DNA from 3 places in the Sphingomonas sp. DC1600-2 genome. Region 1 is predicted to be linked to each of the others. Evidence: predicted binding sites of a transcription regulator. Region 1 holds the regulator's gene; each other region holds the start of a gene.
What was found. The regulator LexA, encoded in region 1, represses DNA repair genes until DNA is damaged. The targets are predictions, from matches to a motif close to GTTCCNCNCTTGTTCT.
Positions count from the first base shown of each region.

Region 2: radA (DNA repair protein RadA) is a predicted target of LexA. The motif match lies at 1,595-1,610, and genes of this name have one in related genera.
Region 3: recA (recombinase RecA) is a predicted target of LexA. The motif match lies at 2,842-2,857, and genes of this name have one in related genera.

Region 1 covers NZ_JAFCWO010000006.1:159,224-165,209, reverse strand. The annotation lists gene ACP7BL_RS13080 (TonB-dependent receptor) at 1-205, opposite strand, end outside; gene ACP7BL_RS13075 (sensor histidine kinase) at 587-1,597, shown strand; gene ACP7BL_RS13070 (molybdopterin molybdotransferase MoeA) at 1,628-2,812, shown strand; gene lexA (transcriptional repressor LexA) at 2,884-3,555, shown strand; gene ACP7BL_RS13060 (nuclear transport factor 2 family protein) at 3,738-4,076, shown strand; gene ACP7BL_RS13055 (hypothetical protein) at 4,210-4,434, shown strand; gene ACP7BL_RS13050 (ComEC/Rec2 family competence protein) at 4,589-5,986, opposite strand, start outside.
Region 2 covers NZ_JAFCWO010000002.1:276,637-282,622, forward strand. The annotation lists gene radA (DNA repair protein RadA) at 203-1,573, opposite strand; gene ACP7BL_RS04740 (hypothetical protein) at 1,747-2,295, shown strand; gene ACP7BL_RS04745 (glutathione binding-like protein) at 2,296-3,000, opposite strand; gene ACP7BL_RS04750 (glycosyltransferase family 4 protein) at 3,067-4,215, shown strand; gene ACP7BL_RS04755 (DUF2218 domain-containing protein) at 4,225-4,539, opposite strand; gene ACP7BL_RS04760 (PadR family transcriptional regulator) at 4,626-5,192, opposite strand; gene ACP7BL_RS04765 (hypothetical protein) at 5,130-5,372, shown strand; gene ACP7BL_RS04770 (replication-associated recombination protein A) at 5,372-5,986, shown strand, end outside.
Region 3 covers NZ_JAFCWO010000002.1:68,608-74,593, forward strand. The annotation lists gene ACP7BL_RS03770 (dicarboxylate/amino acid:cation symporter) at 1-613, shown strand, start outside; gene ACP7BL_RS03775 (glutathione S-transferase family protein) at 761-1,393, opposite strand; gene recA (recombinase RecA) at 1,663-2,766, opposite strand; gene ACP7BL_RS03785 (SDR family oxidoreductase) at 2,886-3,800, opposite strand; gene ACP7BL_RS03790 (response regulator) at 3,911-4,264, opposite strand; gene ACP7BL_RS03795 (response regulator) at 4,302-5,986, opposite strand, start outside.

The DNA.
Region 1 (5,986 bases):
GCACCTTCTGCAGGTTCTCGCTGCGACGTTGCGCGGTGACGACGATGTCCCCGAGATTATCGTCGGCGGCGGGCGTCTGCACCGCTGCGGCTGCGGCAGGAGCATCCTGCGCGCTGGCAGCGCTGGCACCGGCAAGCGCGACAAACGCGGTGCCGAACAGGAGTGCGGACTTGGCGACGAGTGATTTGGACACGATGTTCCCCATTTGTGAGTTTAGCGTACTGCGGACATGACAACACGCGCGCAGCCCCCTTTGCGGGTGTCTGCGCGATGCGCTCTGAGCGGGCTTCGACTTGGTAAAGTCTGGTTGCTGAGGCGCGGCTAGGCCGAGATTATGTCGCGATTGTGACAGTTTGGACCGAAGGCCGGGATTGACCCACGACTGTGGTTTCCGTGCAACTACCCTGTGCGTGTGCGACCAATGGGCCCGTTTGCGGCAAGCGCGCGCCTTCGCGTAAGGAAGGACAAGCTGACCGAGGAGGATCATCCGAATCTTGATCGAGAGCACTGCGCAGCCCCGAGGGAACTGGTACCTGGCCGAATGAATCACATACGACCGAACCTGCTGGAACGATTGCCGCTCCTGATGGACCGCCCCATCGCGGCTTACGCCCTCGCTACGGTGTCGGCCGTTCTGGCGGGACTTTTACGTAGCGCGCTGAACCCGTATTTCCCGCCGGGCTTTCCGTTTCTCACCTTCTTTCCGGCGGTCATCATCTCGGCGTTCCTGTGGGGTCGGGGGCCGGGCGTGCTGTCGGCGATTCTGTGCGGGCTTATCGCCTGGTATTTCTTCATCCCGCCGCTGTTCAGCTTTCAGATCGAGGTGACAACCGCGACCGCGTTGCTCTTCTATATCGGCGTCGTCGCGGTTGATATTGCGCTGGTCGATATGATGCAAAAGGCCAACGCCCGCCTGCGCGAAGAACGCGAACGCACGCGTGAACTGGCGGCCCAGCGCCTGGATCTGGTCGAACGCAGCAATGTGCTGTTCCACGAATTGCAGCACCGCGTGTCCAATAATTTGATGATGGTCGCCGCATTGCTCAGCGTGCAGCGTCGCGCGATCGCCGATGAAGCCGCCAAACAAGTCCTCGACAACGCCGTCCACCGCGTCCAGCTGATCGGGCGAATCCAGCGGCAATTGTATGACGTGAGCGGGGGACAGGTCGCCCTTCATGCCGTGGTCACCACATTGGTCGCCGATCTCGCCGAGGCCGGCGGGAAGCCCGGAATCGCGTGTCGCGTCGACGCGCAAACCGATCTCGTGCTCGATCCCAATGCGCTGATCCCGCTGGCGTTGATCCTGGCGGAGGCCGTCGCGAACGCCTTCGAACATGGCTTTGCCGATCGCGAAACCGGGCGGATCGACGTGGTCGTACAGCGCACCGACGACACGCTCGACCTCAGCGTTACCGACGATGGTGCCGGTTTGCCCGATGGGTTCGACATGACCCGCACGACCAGCCTCGGCCTGACCATCGCCAGCACCCTGGCGCGGCAATTGGGGGGACGGTTCGATGTCGCGGCAACGCCGACTGGCGGTACGATCACCCGGCTGACGATCGAGCGGATTGCCCCACCCGCGACGACCCGCTGATACCCGCCAGCCTTACCGGAAAGCATGACGATGGCCTCTCCTCTGATCTCCGTGTCCCATGCGCAAGCGCGCCTGTTCGCGCTTGGTGCCGCAGTACCGAGCGAAACGCTTCCACTGGCCGCGGCCGCCGGACGCTGGCTGGCAAGCGAGGTCTACGCCTTGCGAACCCAGCCCTATGCCGATCTCTCGGCGATGGACGGCTATGCAGTGCGGTTCGACGATTTGCCGGGGCCGCTGCGCGTGATCGGCGAAAGCGCCGCCGGACGCCCCTTTACCGGGACGTGCGGCGCGCACGAAGCGGTGCGCATCTTTACCGGTGCCGCCGTGCCGCCGGGGGCCGATAGCGTGCTCGTTCAGGAAGAAGCCGCGCGCGAGGGCGACAGCCTTACTCTGTCCGGCGATGGCCCGGTGCGCGGCGGCAATATCCGCCGCAGGGGGCTCGATTTCGCCAGCGGTGAGGTGCTCATCGCGAAGGGCGAGCGGCTGACAGCAGCGCGCGTCGCACTGGCGGCGATCGCCGGACACGCCGAATTGACGGTCGCGCGGCGGCTGCGCGTCGCGGTCGTTGCGAGCGGGGACGAACTGGTTGCGCCGGGTGCCAGCGGGCCACCCGATGCGCTGCCCGAATCCAACAGCGTGATGCTGGCGACGTTGCTTGGTGATTTGCCTGTCGACGTCCTTCGGCTCGGCATCCTGCCCGACCGGCTCGATGCCATCGCCGCCGCCTTTGCGGCGGTGGAAGCCGACATTCTCGTCACCACCGGCGGTGCCTCGGTCGGCGACCATGACCTGATCCGTCCCGCACTGGAGGCGGCAGGCGGGAGGATCGATTTCTGGCGGATCGCGCTGCGGCCCGGCAAGCCCATGCTGGCAGGGCGTTTGCGCGGGACTACGGTGCTGGGCCTGCCCGGCAACCCGGTGTCGGCCTTCGTCACCGCGACGGTGTTCCTGCGCCCGCTGATCGCGCATCTGAGCGGCGCGCGCGATGCGATGCCGGTTTTGCGCACGGCGATCCTCGGTTCGGCGTTGCCCGCCAACGGCGTGCGGCAGGATTATCTGCGAGCGGAGACGCGCGACGGGCGGGTGTATGTCGCGCAGCGCCAGGACTCGTCGTTGTTGCGGACGCTCGCCGAGGCCGATTGCCTGATTGCCCGTGCACCGCATACGCCAGCCGCCGAGCCCGGCGACTCGGTGGAAATCCTCGCGCTCCCGTAAAGCGCGCGCTTGACGCGTGATTTTTCGTTCCGTATAGGTTCGTTGTCTGTTCCGACGAAAGGGCCCGAGCGATGCTAACGCGCAAGCAGCATGAGCTGATCTGCTTCATCAACGACCGGCTTGATGAGACCGGGGTGTCGCCGTCGTTCGAGGAAATGAAGGAAGCGCTCGACCTCAAATCCAAATCGGGCGTCCACCGCCTGATCAGCGCGCTCGAGGAACGTCAGTTCATCCGCCGCCTGCCCAATCGAGCGCGCGCGCTCGAAGTGCTGAAAATGCCCGAGCGTGGCACCAACACACCGACCAAAACCACTGCTGCGCCCGCCGCCAATCTCCGCGCGATGCCGGAGCCCGCCAATGACGTGATCGAGATCCCGCTGCACGGCCGCATCGCCGCCGGTGTACCGATTGAGGCGTTCGAGGGTGCCTCGATGCTTGCCGTACCCGCCGCCCTGCTCGGCAGTGGCGAGCATTATGCGCTGGAAGTCGCCGGGGATTCGATGGTCGAGGCCGGCATCCTCGACGGCGATTATGCGCTGATCAAGCGCCAGGAGGTCGCGCGCGACGGCGAGATCGTCGTGGCGCTGATCGAGGAAAGCGAAGCCACCCTCAAATATTTCCGCCGCGAAGGCGCGATGATCCGGTTGGACCCGGCAAACCGGGCGTATGACCCGCAGCGTTATGCGCCCGCACAAGTGCGCGTGCAGGGCAAGCTGGCGGGGATTTTGCGGCGGTACGATTGAGGGGGAGCTCTGACGGGTTTCGCCCGATGGTCACCGCTCAAGATCCTGATCAGCGGCTCGATAGCTCTCCTTCCTTTGGAAGGGCTTGAACAGGCTGAACAGTCTCGTCCCAGGGATGTTATGAACAGCCAACCGGATTAACGCGGGAGGAAATTGTGTCGGAAGCGCCAGAAGTCGATCTGTTGCACGCGAGCATCCAACGCGTCTGGAACGAGCGTGACGACGTCGTCCGGCTCGCTGCAATCGACGAGATCTACCACGCGTATGCAACAATATTCGAGCCGGCCCGCGCAGTCAGCGGCCATAAAGCCATATCCGAGGTGGTGGCAGGTGTTCTTGCCGATATGCCGCCCGGTTTCCGCTTCGAAATCGATGGGCCTGGCCTCGGCCATCACGGCGTCGCAACGGCGCGGTGGAAGGGTGGCCCGCCCGGTGAAATCACGGTGACCGGTGTCGATGTTGCCCGTGAGAAAGACGGGAAGCTGATCGAACACTATTTCTTCTTCAATCCGTCGCAGTGAGACGCCGCAGAAGCAATCTTGTCTAAGGAGAGAAAGGGGGCAGGCACGTTAAAAAGCCATCTGCTTTCCGCCAATTGCGTAGATAGCCATCTTCAAGCATTCTACTATGGGCAAGTCCGGTGGGAAACACGACTTGAAGCGCGAGATTTGGTTTAAAAAGGTTCTATGGAGCTACATGCCCTGTAATCTGACGGGCCTCTTATTAATTTGTGGACTCGTCTTTATCGGGGTTGGCGGGGTTTTTGTGGGGCAGTGGGCGCTGCGAGCCGCCGATGTAGACGGTGCGGACGACTGGCCCTTTTTGCTGATAATCCCGACCGTTATCTCTGGCTGGATCATCGCAGAACGCCATAGTTAAGTTCATAGTGAGCCGCAGTTTGAACGACCGCTTCCCACCAAAATTTGGCCGCGCCGGGCGGGGAGGATGATGTCGGGCCAATTCTATACCGGTCGGTGTTTCAGATATGCTGCCGTCCGACGGGCGCTCCGCCTTCGCGCAACCGAGAAGCCCGTCATCGACGCCCGGCCATCGCTTGATCCCTTCTCCCACTCCCACCAAAGCGTCCGTGCCGTACCCCCGGCAATACCGGCATCGTCACCCACGGATGCCGGTCGCCCGCATGGCGCACCGTGCGAACCGACGCCGTGCCAAGCGCGATCGCCACTCCCCCGCTGCGGGCCAGCGTCGCCCGGTCGAGCCGTAGCCAGCGCGGTGCGCAGCGGCGCGGCAGGCGGCGTTCGCTGATGACGATGTCGGCCTCTGCGCACGCCGCCATCAGATCGGGCGCGGGGACGAGATAGGCGCTGCGCGTCGCGAGGATGCGCCAGTCGCGGCCGCCGGCGCGGCGCGTCATCAGGCACAGGTCGCGGCTGCAGCGCGCTTCGGGCTGTTCGGACATCAGCACCGGTAGGTCCTCAATCCCGCCATTCTCCGCCAGCATGTCGGCGGTGTAATCGCCGGTACGGTCGCGCAGCAGCGCCAGATCGCCGCGTGCTGTGCGGATCGCGACGTGGCGGCCGTCGCCCGTCACCAGCACGTCTGGCGCGGGCGTCAGCAGCGCCCATACCGCGCCGACCGCGAGCGGCAGCAGCCCCAACCGCCGCCAGCGCGTGCGCCATAACGCCAGCCACAGGCCACCCACCACCATCAGGGCGTAAGCAGCACCGGGCATGGCGGGCAGCGGCGCGACCGATCCGGGAATGGCGGCGGTGGTGTGCGCGATCCACAGCAGTAGATCGAGCGAGCGCGCCGTCGCCCACCAGAACGGTGCCCCCGCGCCGATGCAATCAAAGAGCAATGCCAGCGCCTCCAGCGGCATCGTCACGAAGGTGGTGAGCGGAATCGCCACGATATTGGCGACCGCGCCGTACACCCCGGCTTTCTGAAAGTGGAACAGCGAGATCGGCAGCAGCGCCAGTTCCACGACAAGGCCCGTCAGCAACAACGAAGCGAGCTCGCGCGCCAGCTTTGCCAGCCGAGATTGCTCGCGCGGGCCGAACCAGCCGCGGACCGCGGGGTGCTCGTTGAGCGCGATGATCGAGGCGACCGCGGCGAAGGACAGCTGGAAGCTCGGCCCCGCCAGCGCCTCGGGATAGAGCAGCAACACCACCACCGCGCCCGCCGCGACCAGCCGCAGCGTCAACGCCTCGCGCCCCAGCGCCAGCGCGATCAGCACGAACAGCGCGGCGACGCACGATCGGATCGTCGGCACTTCCGCCCCGGTCAGCAGCGTGTAGCCGATCGCCGCGAGCGCCCCCGCCCCCGCTGCAATCAGCGGCAAGCGCCAGCGCAAGGCCAGCCACGGGCTGAGCGCGAGCAGCCGCATCACCAGCACCATCACTGCGCCCACCGCCGCCGTGATGTGCAAGCCGCTGACCGAGAGCAAATGCGCAAGACCAGAGCGGCGCAT
Region 2 (5,986 bases), on a different contig from region 1:
TGGGGGAGTGCTTTCCTCAACCCGCTCGTTTCGAGCGTAGTCGAGAAAGAGCCACAAGCGCTGTGCCAGGTTTCTCGACTACGCTCGAAACGAACGGACGGAGAGCTACGGACAGGGAGCTACGGACAGGGCAGGGAGAGGATGCGACCAAGAGTCATTACGCTCCACCAGTGGAAGGCTTGTGGGAGGGCGCAACGCCCCCTCACCGCCCCAGCATATGCTCCACAAAGCTGGCCAGCGTGCCGAATCCGCTCAACTTCAACCCGCTCTTGTCGTCCGTCACCGCCGCGGGCAGCAGCGCGCGTTCGAAGCCGAGCTTGCCCGCCTCCTTCAAGCGCAGCGGACCGTGCGCGACCGGGCGGATTTCTCCGGACAAGGCCAGTTCGCCGAACACCACCGCATCGGCGGGCACCGGGCGTTCCGACAGCGCCGAGATGAGTGCCGCCGCCACCGCCAGATCGGCAGCCGGGTCCTGCACGCGGTAGCCACCCGCAATGTTGAGATAGACTTCGCTCGAGGAGAAACTGAGCCCGCAGCGCGCCTCCAGCACCGCCAGCACCATGGCGAGACGCCCGCTGTCCCAGCCGACCACCGCCCGCCTGGGCGTCGCGCCGCTCGCCAAGCGCACGACCAGCGCCTGAATCTCGACCAATACCGGCCGCGTGCCTTCCAGCGCGGGGAACACCGTCGTGCCGGTCATGCCTTCCTCGCGCTGGGTGAGGAACAAGGCGCTGGGGTTGGAGACTTCGGCCAGCCCTTCCGCCACCATCGCGAACACGCCGATCTCGTCGGTGCCGCCAAAGCGGTTCTTGATCGCGCGCAGGATGCGATATTGGTGGCTGCGCTCGCCTTCGAAGCTCAGCACGGTATCGACCATATGTTCGAGCACGCGCGGGCCGGCGATGCTGCCGTCCTTGGTGACATGGCCGACCAGCACCACCGCAGTGCCGCGTTCCTTGGCGAAGCGGATCAATTCCTGCGCCGAGGCGCGCACCTGGCTGACGGTGCCCGGCGCCCCCTCGATCAAATCGCTATGCATCGTCTGGATCGAATCGATCACCAGCAAGGCAGGCGGCGTCGCCTGGCCGAGCGTGGTGAGAATGTCGCGCGTCGAGGACGCCGCCGCCAGCATCACCGGCGCATGGCCGAGCCCGAGCCGCCGCGCGCGCAAACGCACCTGATCGGCCGCTTCCTCGCCCGAGACATAGGCGACTGGCAGCCCGGCCAGCGCCATCTTCGCGGCCGCTTGCAGGAGCAGCGTCGATTTGCCGATGCCGGGATCGCCGCCGATCAGGGTAGCGGACCCTTCGACGAACCCGCCGCCGAGCGCGCGATCAAGCTCGGCAATGCCGGTGGCGAGCCGATCGGGTAGCGAGATTTCGGCATCAAGGCTGACGAGCTGAAACGCGCGCCCGCCGCCCTGCAGATTATGCTTGGCCTGGAACGGGGTGACGGTGGCGGGGGCTTCCTCGACCAGCGTGTTCCATTCCCCGCAATCGGCGCATTGCCCCTGCCAGCGGTGCGACACCGATCCGCAGGCCTGACAGACGTAGCGCTTTTGGAGTTTTGCCATGAGCGGCGATGTAGCAACACCGGAACGAGAGGGGAACAAATTTCGTTGTGGGTCGTGTCGTCCACCCGCCCGGCGCACGCGTTTTTCACGGAATCGGGACGCCGCCTTGTTAGCGCGCGAGTCGCGGGGCTGACCGTCGAGCACGACCCCGCGCCGGGAACAGGGGAAGCACAATGGATTCGGCAACGGCGATTACGCGCGCGCGCAGCGGGCTTGGCAAGAAGACCGAATATAAGAGCCCCGGCACCATGCCATCCTTCGCCGCCGCGACCATCCCTTCCAATGGCAAGCTCGATTGCAGCGGCTTTGTCTATTGGAGCATCCGCTTCCCGTCGGTTCCGCCGCAATCGCGCATCGTCAACCACCCGTTGTACAAGAAGATCAATGGCGGCTGGTTCGAGACCACCGCGATCCACGCCGATGGTCTATCCTCAACCGGCTATTTTCGCGCCTTGCCGGAGCCGGTTGTCGGCAGCTTCCTGGTCTACCCAGATTATACCGGCACCGATGGCCGGACGCATGATGGCCATATCGGCATCGTCACCGCGCTGGATACGACCCAGCATGGCATCGCGCGGGTGAAGGCGATCATTCACTGCTCGCTCGGCGGATGGCACCAGCACGGGGACGCGGTCCAGGAGACCGCACCCGCGCCGTGGCTCGCCCACAACAACGCAATTGCTGTGTGGTATGAAGGCTTTTCGGACGCGCCGTCGGCCTGACTACCCCCGCGCCGGGATCGCCAGACCGCGCTGCACCGCCGGGCGCGCGAGGCCGCGTTCGAGCCACGCCTTTACGTGCGTGAACTGGTCGAAGCCGACCAGCTCGCCCGCGCCGTAAAAGTCGACCAGGCCGTTCACCCAGCCGAGCATCGAGATATCGGCGATCGTATAGTCATCGCCCAGGAACCAGGTCTTGTCCGCCAATACGCGGTCCATCACGCCCAGAATGCGCTTGGCCTCGGCCACGTAACGATCGCGCGGGCGCTTATCCTCAAAGTCCTTGCCCGCGAACTTCACGAAGAAGCCGACCTGGCCGAACATCGGGCCAACCCCACCCATTTGGAACATCACCCACTGGATCGCCTGCCAGCGCGCAGCGGGATCGCTGGGGAGGAACTTGCCGGTCTTTTCCGCCAGATAGAGCAGGATCGCGCCGGATTCGAACAAAGCGAGCGGCTTGCCGCCGGGCCCATCGGGGTCGAGGATCGCGGGGATCTTGCCATTGGGGTTGAGCGATTCGAAGGCGGGGCTGTGCTGGTCGTCCTTGGCGAAATCGACCAGATGCGGGTCATACGCCAGCCCCGTCTCTTCCAGCATGATCGACACTTTCACACCATTGGGCGTGGGGAGCGAATAGAGTTGCAGCCGGTCAGGATGAGCGGCGGGCCAGCGTTGTGTGATCGGAAAGGCGGAAAGGTCGGTCATCGGCGCAAAAACTCCTTTGACGCGAGAGATAGTCATCCGGCGATAGCTTCGCTATGGCCCGGCACGATGGAAGCGTCCGATCTCCGCGTAGCCCTGTTCAGCGGCAATTATAACTATACCCGTGATGGTGCCAACCAGACCCTCAACCTCTTGGTCGGCTATCTGCTTAGTCGCGGCGTGAAGGTGCGAATCTATGCACCGACAAGCCGCACCCCAGCATTCCCGCCGACCGGCGACCTGGTCAGCGCGCCATCGATCAAGATCCCGCTGCGCGGCGAATACAAGCTCACGCGCGGCATGGGCAATCGCGTGCGGCGCGATCTCGATGCGTTCGCCCCCAACATGATCCACGTTTCGGCACCGGACCGCCTGGGGCACAAGGCGCTCAATTATGCCGAAAAGCATAACATCGCCCGGGTCGCTTCGTACCATACGCGGTTCGAGACCTATATGAGCTATTACGGCCTGGGGTTTCTGGTGCCGCCGATGATCGGCATTCAAAAGCGCTTCTACAGCCGCGTCGATGAAGTGCTCGCACCCAGCCAGGTGATGGGCGAGATTTTGCGCGAATGGGGGGTGCCCACCCCGGTGACGCGCTGGTCGCGCGGGGTGAACCACGATCGCTTCAACCCCGCGCAGCGCGACCTCGCCTGGCGGCGGGGCCTCGGCATCGGCGATGACGAAGTTGCGGTCGGCTTTCTGGGGCGCCTGGTCAAAGAAAAGGGACTGGATGTCTTCGCCGCAGCCCTCCGCACGCTCAAGGCGCGCGGCGTCAAGCACAAGACGCTGGTGATTGGCGAAGGCCCGGCACGCGACTGGTTCGCGCAGGAAGTGCCCGATGCGGTGTTCGCGGGCTATCTGACCGGCGATGATCTGGGCAAGGCGGTCGCGTCGATGGACGTGTTTTTCAATCCCAGCGTGACCGAGACCTTCGGCAATGTGACGCTTGAGGCCATGGCTGCGGGCGTACCCGTCGTGGCCGCGCGCGCCAGTGGCGCCGTCGGCCTGATCGCCGACGGCGTGACCGGGTTGATCGTGCCGCCGACAGACATCGAAGGCTATGCCGACGCCCTGCAGCGCTTCTGCGAAGACCATGGCTTTCGCAGCACCGCCGGAGCCGCCGGTCATGCCGAAGCCGCGACCTATCAGTGGGAACGCATCAACCAGACGGTGCTCGACACCTATTTGAAGGTGCTCGCCCGCCGCGCCGCATGACGCGCGCGTTCAGCGCCACTCATAAGCGAGCGGTGCCTCGCGAAAGGCGAAGCGATCGACATGGCGCGCGACCGCGCCTTGCAACGCTTCGAGCTGTTCGACGGCGCTAGCCTCGATCCGAACCAAAAGAGCATCGGGTTCGGCATCGAAGGTGACGGTGGCATCGCCCGGGAAATTGGCCCCGCGCGCATCCTTTGGGAACACGATCGTGCCGTGCTCCGGGGTGAAGACCACCGCCAGATTGTGCTCCCAATGCTTGCAGGTTTGCTGAAGGTACTTGCTCGCATGCGCGGTCGGCACGCGTGCGGTTGTGCTCAGGGTCATATCACGTCTCCGAAGGGGAGGCTCAGCCCCTGCCGCAGCCGCGGCATTTGCGAGGCGACGGCGGAGGAGCTGAAGCCGGGTCATGCTTACAGCCGCTCGATCTTCTGCGCGGCTTCGTCGATCAGCGCGACGACTTCGTGCAGGGTTTCCTGCGCCACATCTTCGCTGCGCAGCTTGTGGATCAACACCTCGCGCAAATTGCCCATCGCCCGGCGCACCGAGGCGCTGTCGGTCCGCGCGCGTTCTGCGCCGACCTCGGCAAGACGCGCAAACAGCGCCTCGACCTGTTCCGCATTCTCGGCGAGATGCGCGGTGCCGGCTTCGGTGACCGCGAACAGCTTCTTGGCCCCTTCGGCCTGCCGCGCCTCGATCAGGTCCATGTCGTCGAGCAACGTGAGCGTGGGATAGACGACCCCCGGGCTCGGCGCATAGGCACCGCCGGTCAACTCCTCGATCGAGCGGATCAGGTCATAGCCGTGGCGAGGCTCATCGGCGATCAGCTTGAGCAGCACCAGCCGCAATTCGCCGCTGTCAAACATACGCCGACCGCGCGGGCCACCACGCCCCTCACCGTCGCCCCGGCCGTGCCCATGACCATGGCCACGCCCGAACCCGCCGCCGAAGCCGCCACCAAAGCGCCCGCCCATCGCCATGCCTTTACGACCTGGATGACAGCCACGGTCTCCGCGACCGCCGCGTTCTACAAATACAAACATATCGTTCCTTTCTATAACACGATGGCACTAAGATATATCTTGATTGCATCGACGCAAGGGGTTCGTGCATTTTTTTGGGGAAACCCTATCTTGGCCTTACCCGCCCGAGGAAAATGATGCCCGACCTGTTCGCGACCTTCGATCCCCCCGCCGCCGACCAGCCGAGCGACACCGCCCCGCTCGCCGACCGGCTGCGCCCGACGACGCTGGCCGAGGTGGTGGGGCAGGATCACATCACCGGCCCCGAAGGCGCAATCGGGCGGATGGTCGCGGCGGGACGCCTGTCCTCGATGATTTTGTGGGGCCCACCCGGCACGGGCAAGACGACGATCGCCCGGTTGCTCGCCGATGCCGTTGGCTTGCGCTTCATGGCGATCTCGGCGGTGTTCTCGGGCGTTGCCGATCTCAAGAAAGCCTTTGCCGAAGCCCGCGATCACGCGAAAATCGGCAAGCGCACGTTGCTGTTCGTCGACGAAATCCACCGCTTCAACCGCGCGCAGCAGGACGGCTTCCTGCCTTATGTCGAGGATGGCACGGTCACGCTGGTCGGCGCGACCACTGAGAACCCGTCCTTCGAATTGAACGCCGCCGTGCTGAGCCGCGCGCAAGTGCTGATCCTGCACCGGCTCGGCCATGCCGCGCTCGGCAAATTGCTCGACCGCGCCGAGCAGGTGGAGGAACGCCCGCTGCCGCTCACCCCGCAAGCGCGCGACGCGATGATCGCCAGCGCC
Region 3 (5,986 bases), on a different contig from region 1:
TTATTTCATGGGCAGCTTCTATTTCGGGCTGGCGGTCTTGTGGGCGCTGCTGTTCGGTCTGTGCTACCTCATCGTCGGTCCGCGCACCCGCAGCTTGCTCCGCTATATCGGCGCGCCGCTGATGATCGGCTTTTCCACCGCCTCGTCCGAAGCCGCGCTGCCGCGCGTGCTGGAGGCGCTCGAACGCTTCGGCGTGCCGCCCAAGATCGCCGGCTTTGTCGTCCCGCTCGGCTATTCGTTCAACCTCGACGGGTCGATGATGTACATGACCTTCGCGTCGCTGTTCATCGCCCAGGCTTACGACATCCATCTGTCGATCGGCGCGCAGGTGACGATGCTGCTGACCTTGCTGATCACCTCCAAGGGGATCGCCGGCGTGCCGCGCGCCAGCCTGGTGGTGATCGCGGCGACCTTGCCGGTGTTCCACATCCCCGAGGCCGGCCTGCTGCTGATCCTCGCCGTCGACCATTTCCTCGACATGGGGCGCTCGGCCACCAACGTCGTCGGCAATGCCATCGCCGCCAGCGTCATCGCCAAATGGGAGGGGACGCTGGAAGCGCCCGAGCCTCCCGAGATCGGCCTGAACGAACTGCCGCGCGCCGATCACGCATAGCGCCGGTTAATCTTAAGCAGGACCGCCCAAAAGCCGTTCGGGCTGAGCCTGTCGAAGCCCTTCTTCCCCGCGCGCTCACCGCGCTGGGATAGGAGCCCTTCGACAAGCTCAGGGCGAACGGGGTCCGATCCGCTTTAAAGACGCCCGTCACGCATAGGCATAGGGTCCACCCTTGGCGAGCGCCGCCTGATAGGCCGGGCGCGCGTGGATCTTGTCGAGCCACGCGATCGTCGCCGGGCGCGAGGCATCGAGGCCCGCGCGGCTGCGCGCGGCTTCCAGCGGGAAGCTCATCATGATGTCGGCCCCCGTGATCGTGTCGCCCGCAAACCATGGACGGCTCGACAGCTCGGCTTCGACATAATCGAGATGGACGTCGATCATCGGTTGGATGCGCTTGGCGGCGGTCTTGCCGAGCAGCGGAATGCGGTTGACCACCAGCAGCACGAGCAGCGGCGGCATCATCGACCCTTCGGCATAATGCAGGAACTGGCGATAGCGCAGCACACCATCGCGGTGCGCGGGCGGCCCCAACCGACCATCGCCGCGCTCGACCAGATACTCGACGATAGCGCCCGTTTCGACGATCACATCCCCCAGCTCGGTATCCTCGAGCACCGGCGATTTGCCAAGCGGGTGGATTCGCTTGAGTTCGGGCGGAGCCAGCATCGTCTGCTTGTTCCGTTCATAGCGCTTGATCTCATAGGGGAGCCCGAGTTCCTCGAGCATCCACAGAATTCGCTGCGAGCGCGAGTTTTCGAGATGGTGGACGATCAAGGTCATGAGAGCTCTCCGGGTCGGCTTGTTGCCCGCATCCTAGCAGCGATGCGGCACACAAGTCACACGCTACCTTGCGGTGCCCGACGCCGGGGGTCGCCACTCTGCACTCCGGCCATCCCGCCGCCGCAATATGAAAGGCCCGCCATCGCTGGCGGGCCTTCCCGGTCTCTGCGACGGCACCGAGAGCGCTCGATACCGCCATCGTGGTGGGACGCAGCCGTGCACTGCCGCCATCCCCTGCTCCGGCCCGCCGCAGCAGACCGGGGCGAAACTCACATCTCGTCGTCACCTTCATCGGGTTCCGCACCCGCCATCATTTCCTCGGCGACCTTGTCGGTCCGTGCGCGAATCGCCTTTTCCAGACGATCGGACATTTCGACATTTTCCTTGAGGAAGGTCTTGGCGTTCTCACGCCCCTGCCCGATGCGGACGCTGTCATAGCTGAACCACGCGCCCGATTTCTCGACCAGCCCAGCCTTGACGCCCAGATCCAGAATCTCGCCAATCTTGGACACGCCCTGCCCGTACATGATGTCGAATTCGACTTGCTTGAACGGCGGCGCGACCTTGTTCTTGACGACCTTCACGCGTGTGGTGTTGCCGATGATCTCGTCGCGATCCTTGATCTGGCCGGTGCGACGAATGTCGAGGCGCACCGAGGCGTAGAATTTCAGCGCATTACCGCCCGTCGTCGTCTCGGGGTTGCCGTACATCACGCCGATCTTCATGCGCAGCTGGTTGATGAAAATTACCATGCAGCGCGAGCGGCTGATCGAGCCCGTCAGTTTGCGCAGCGATTGCGACATCAGTCGCGCCTGCAAACCGACATGGCTGTCGCCCATTTCGCCTTCGATTTCCGCGCGCGGCACCAAGGCTGCGACCGAATCGACCACCAGCACGTCGATCGCGTTGGAGCGCACCAGCGTATCGACGATTTCGAGCGCCTGCTCGCCCGTGTCGGGCTGCGAGACGATCAGCTCGTCGATATTTACGCCCAGTTTTTTGGCATAAACGGGATCGAGCGCATGTTCAGCATCGACGAACGCCGCCGTGCCCCCGCCCTTTTGCGCCTCGGCGATCACGTGCAGCGCCAGCGTCGTTTTGCCCGAACTTTCCGGCCCGTAAATCTCGATCACGCGCCCACGCGGCAACCCGCCGACGCCGAGCGCAATGTCGAGCCCGAGCGAGCCGGTCGAGATCACCTCGACCTGCATCGTCTGTTTCGAGCCCAGCTTCATCGCCGACCCCTTGCCAAAGGCGCGGTCGATTTGTGCGAGCGCCGCTTCCAGCGCCTTGGCGCGTTCTGCGGTGGCTTTGTCTGCTTGCTTGTCTGAGGCTGCCATTTTGCTGTCGATGACCTTCAACGATACCGCCATTGGTAGCCTCCTGCGCTAGACCGAACGCCGGGTGCGTTCAATGCGTGATGCACCGTGTATCGTGTTTGTTCTTATGGAACAAGAGTAGAACGACAACCTCTTTAAAAAAACCGGCAGGATCACGGCATTCCGCTGCCGCCCGCTGCGCCATAGACTTGTCCGGTGGCGTAGCTGCCGCCACTTTCGGCCAGCAGAACGTAGATCCCGGCAAGCTCGCCCGGTTGCCCCGGGCGACCGAGCGGCGTCTGACCACCAAACTGCTCGAGCTTTTCCATCGTCGCGCCGCCAGACACCTGCAGCGGGGTCCAGATCGGCCCCGGTGCGACGCCGTTCACGCGGATTCCCCGCGACGCCAGTTGTTTGGCGAGGCTGCGGACATAATTGGTGGTTGCTGCCTTGGTTTGCGCGTAATCATACAGATCTTCTGACGGATCGGTTGCCTGCTCCGACGTCGTCCCGATGATCGACGATCCCGGTGCCAGATGCGGCAGCGCCGCCTTGATGAGCCAGAACGGCGCGTAGATATTGGTCTTCATCGTCCGGTCGAATTCCTCGGTGGAAATGTCGAGGATCGAGCCGTGGGTTTGTTGTCGGGCGGCATTGCTGACCAGAATGTCGAGCCCACCAAGCGTATCGACTGCGGTCTGGACCAGGGTGGTGCAGAAATCCTCGCTGCACAAATCCCCGGGGATGGCGACTCCGACTCGGCCCGAAGCGCGGATCAGATCGATCACGTCCCGGGCATCCGCCTCCTCTTCCAGCAGATAGTTGATGGCAACGTCGGCTCCTTCGCGCGCGTAAGCGATGGCGGCCGCCCGTCCCATCCCGGAGTCGCCACCGGTAATCAAAGCCTTGCGACCGGCCAGACGACCGGAGCCACGATAGGTCGATTCACCGTGATCGGGCCGGGGCCGCATGTCGCGCGCAAGGCCCGGCCAAGGCTGGCTCTGGCGTTCGAACGGCGGTTTGGGACCAACCTTTTGCGGGTTTGTCAAAGCGGATGGCGAAATGTCTGAGCTGGAAAGTGCCACGATCGGTCTCCGTGCCGGGATTGTGGCAGGAGAAACGGCAGAGCGCCGCGATGGGTCCGCATCAGGCCGGCTTTGTTGGGTTGATCGTGATCAGCCCCCCATCAGCCGCCTGATTAGCCCAATGCCGCCAATGCCTTGGAAACCCCATCCATCGTGAAAGGTTTGGCCAGAGTCGGACGATCGCGATACTCTTCCCCGACGCTATCATGCGACCCGCCGGTCGCGAAAACGAACGGAATGCCCTTCTCCGCAAGCACCGCCGCGATCGGGAAGCTCTTCTCCCCGCCGCGCAAATTGACGTCCAGGATGGCAGCGTCGATGCCACCCGCTTCAATCAACGCCAGCGCGGCCACAACGCTATCCGCCGTGCCGCCATGACGCTTTCCCAAGACATCGAGAAAATCCTCGATCATCATCGCAATCAAGGGTTCGTCCTCGACGATCAAAATGGTCTGTGGCCCGCTCATAATAGGCCCTTAGCCGGGCATGCCGGAATGCGCCAAATCATTTCGCACCCAATACCGCCCGCACCGCTTCAGCAAGCTGTTGTACCGAAAACGGTTTTGCCAGGAAGGCGACGTTGTCGAGATCGATCGACTTGCGAATCGTCTCCTCGGCATAGCCCGACATGAACACGATCGGCAGATCGGGATAGCGCGCGCGCGCTTGCCGCACCATGGTCGGTCCATCCATCAACGGCATCATCACGTCCGATATGAGCAGATCGGGCTTTGGGCCGGATGCCAACAGTTCGAGCGCAGCCTCCCCATGTTCGGCGCACAGCACGGTATAGCCCTGCCGTGTCAGCGCCCGTTCGGCAACGGCCCGCACCATGTCCTCGTCTTCGACCAGCAGGATCGTGCCTGTGCCCCAGAGATCGACCGGCTTCTCGCGCGGCAAAATCCGTGCGGGTGGCGCTTCCGCCAAGGCACCGACGGTGTGGACCGGCAAGTAGATGGTAAATACCGCCCCCGCCTGCCCGCGCGGTCCAGCCTTCACATTATCGGCAAAGATATAGCCACCCGATTGTTTGACGATCCCATAAACGGTGGACAAACCGAGCCCGGTGCCCTTTCCCACCTCCTTGGTCGTAAAAAAGGGCTCGAAGATTTTTGGCAGCACATCGGGCGGGATACCGCCGCCGGTATCGGCCACTTCAAGCACGACATAATCGGCGGCCGGAAGGATATCCGATGCGAGCTTGCGCACTTCGGCGGTGGTGACCGCATAGGTCTGGATCGCCAGCGTGCCGGTGCCGCGCGGATCCTTCGCCATCATCGCATCGCGCGCGTTCACCGCGAGATTGACGACGACCTGTTCGAGTTGCCCGGGGTCTGCACGCACCGGCCCCAGGTTGCGCCCATGTTTGACGGTAAGCGTGACGCTTTCGCCCAACAAGCGCTTAAGCAAATTGGTGACTTCGGAAATCACGTCGGGCAGTTGCAGCACTTGCGGCCTGAGCGTCTGCTGGCGGGAGAAAGCGAGCAATTGCCGCGTCAGGCTGGCCGCGCGGTTGGAGTTGGCGCGGATTTGCTGGATGTCGTCATAATCACTGTCGCCGGGCGAATGGCGCATCAGCATCAAATCGCAATGCCCGATGATCGCGGTGAGGATGTTGTTGAAATCGTGCGCAACACCGCCCGCGAGCTGCCCCACCGCCTGCATCTTGGTGGCCTGCGCCACTTCGCGCTTCAGCCGCGTTTCCTCGCTATTGTCCTTGAGGCTCAACAACACTGCCGAATTGCCGAGGCCGCGCGCACCCGCGATCGACAGGGCGACCGGCTCGTCGGGATGATCCTTCAGCCGCACCGCAAGGTCGGTTGAATGCGTCGCGCCACCGGCAAAACGGCGGATCGCGTCGGCGACCACACCCTTGTCTTCGCGCACCAGCAAATCGCCGGGATAGATGGGCGGGCTGTGCGGATCGACCGCCGCCGCCCGCGCAAAGGCGTCGTTCATCTGCACGAAGCGCCCGTCGCCGCCGATCAAGGCAACGCCGAACGGCATCAACGACACCAGGCTCTTGATATGCGCCGCCGCGCTTTCGCCAATGGCAGGCTGGCTATTCTCTTCCTCGTCGATCAGCGCGACCAGCATCGGCGCGTCTTCCCCATCGAGAAACGGGATCTGGAGAACGCGCAACGGGTTCTGCGCCAGCCCTTCGCGTTCGAACCGCGCCATGCCGTGCG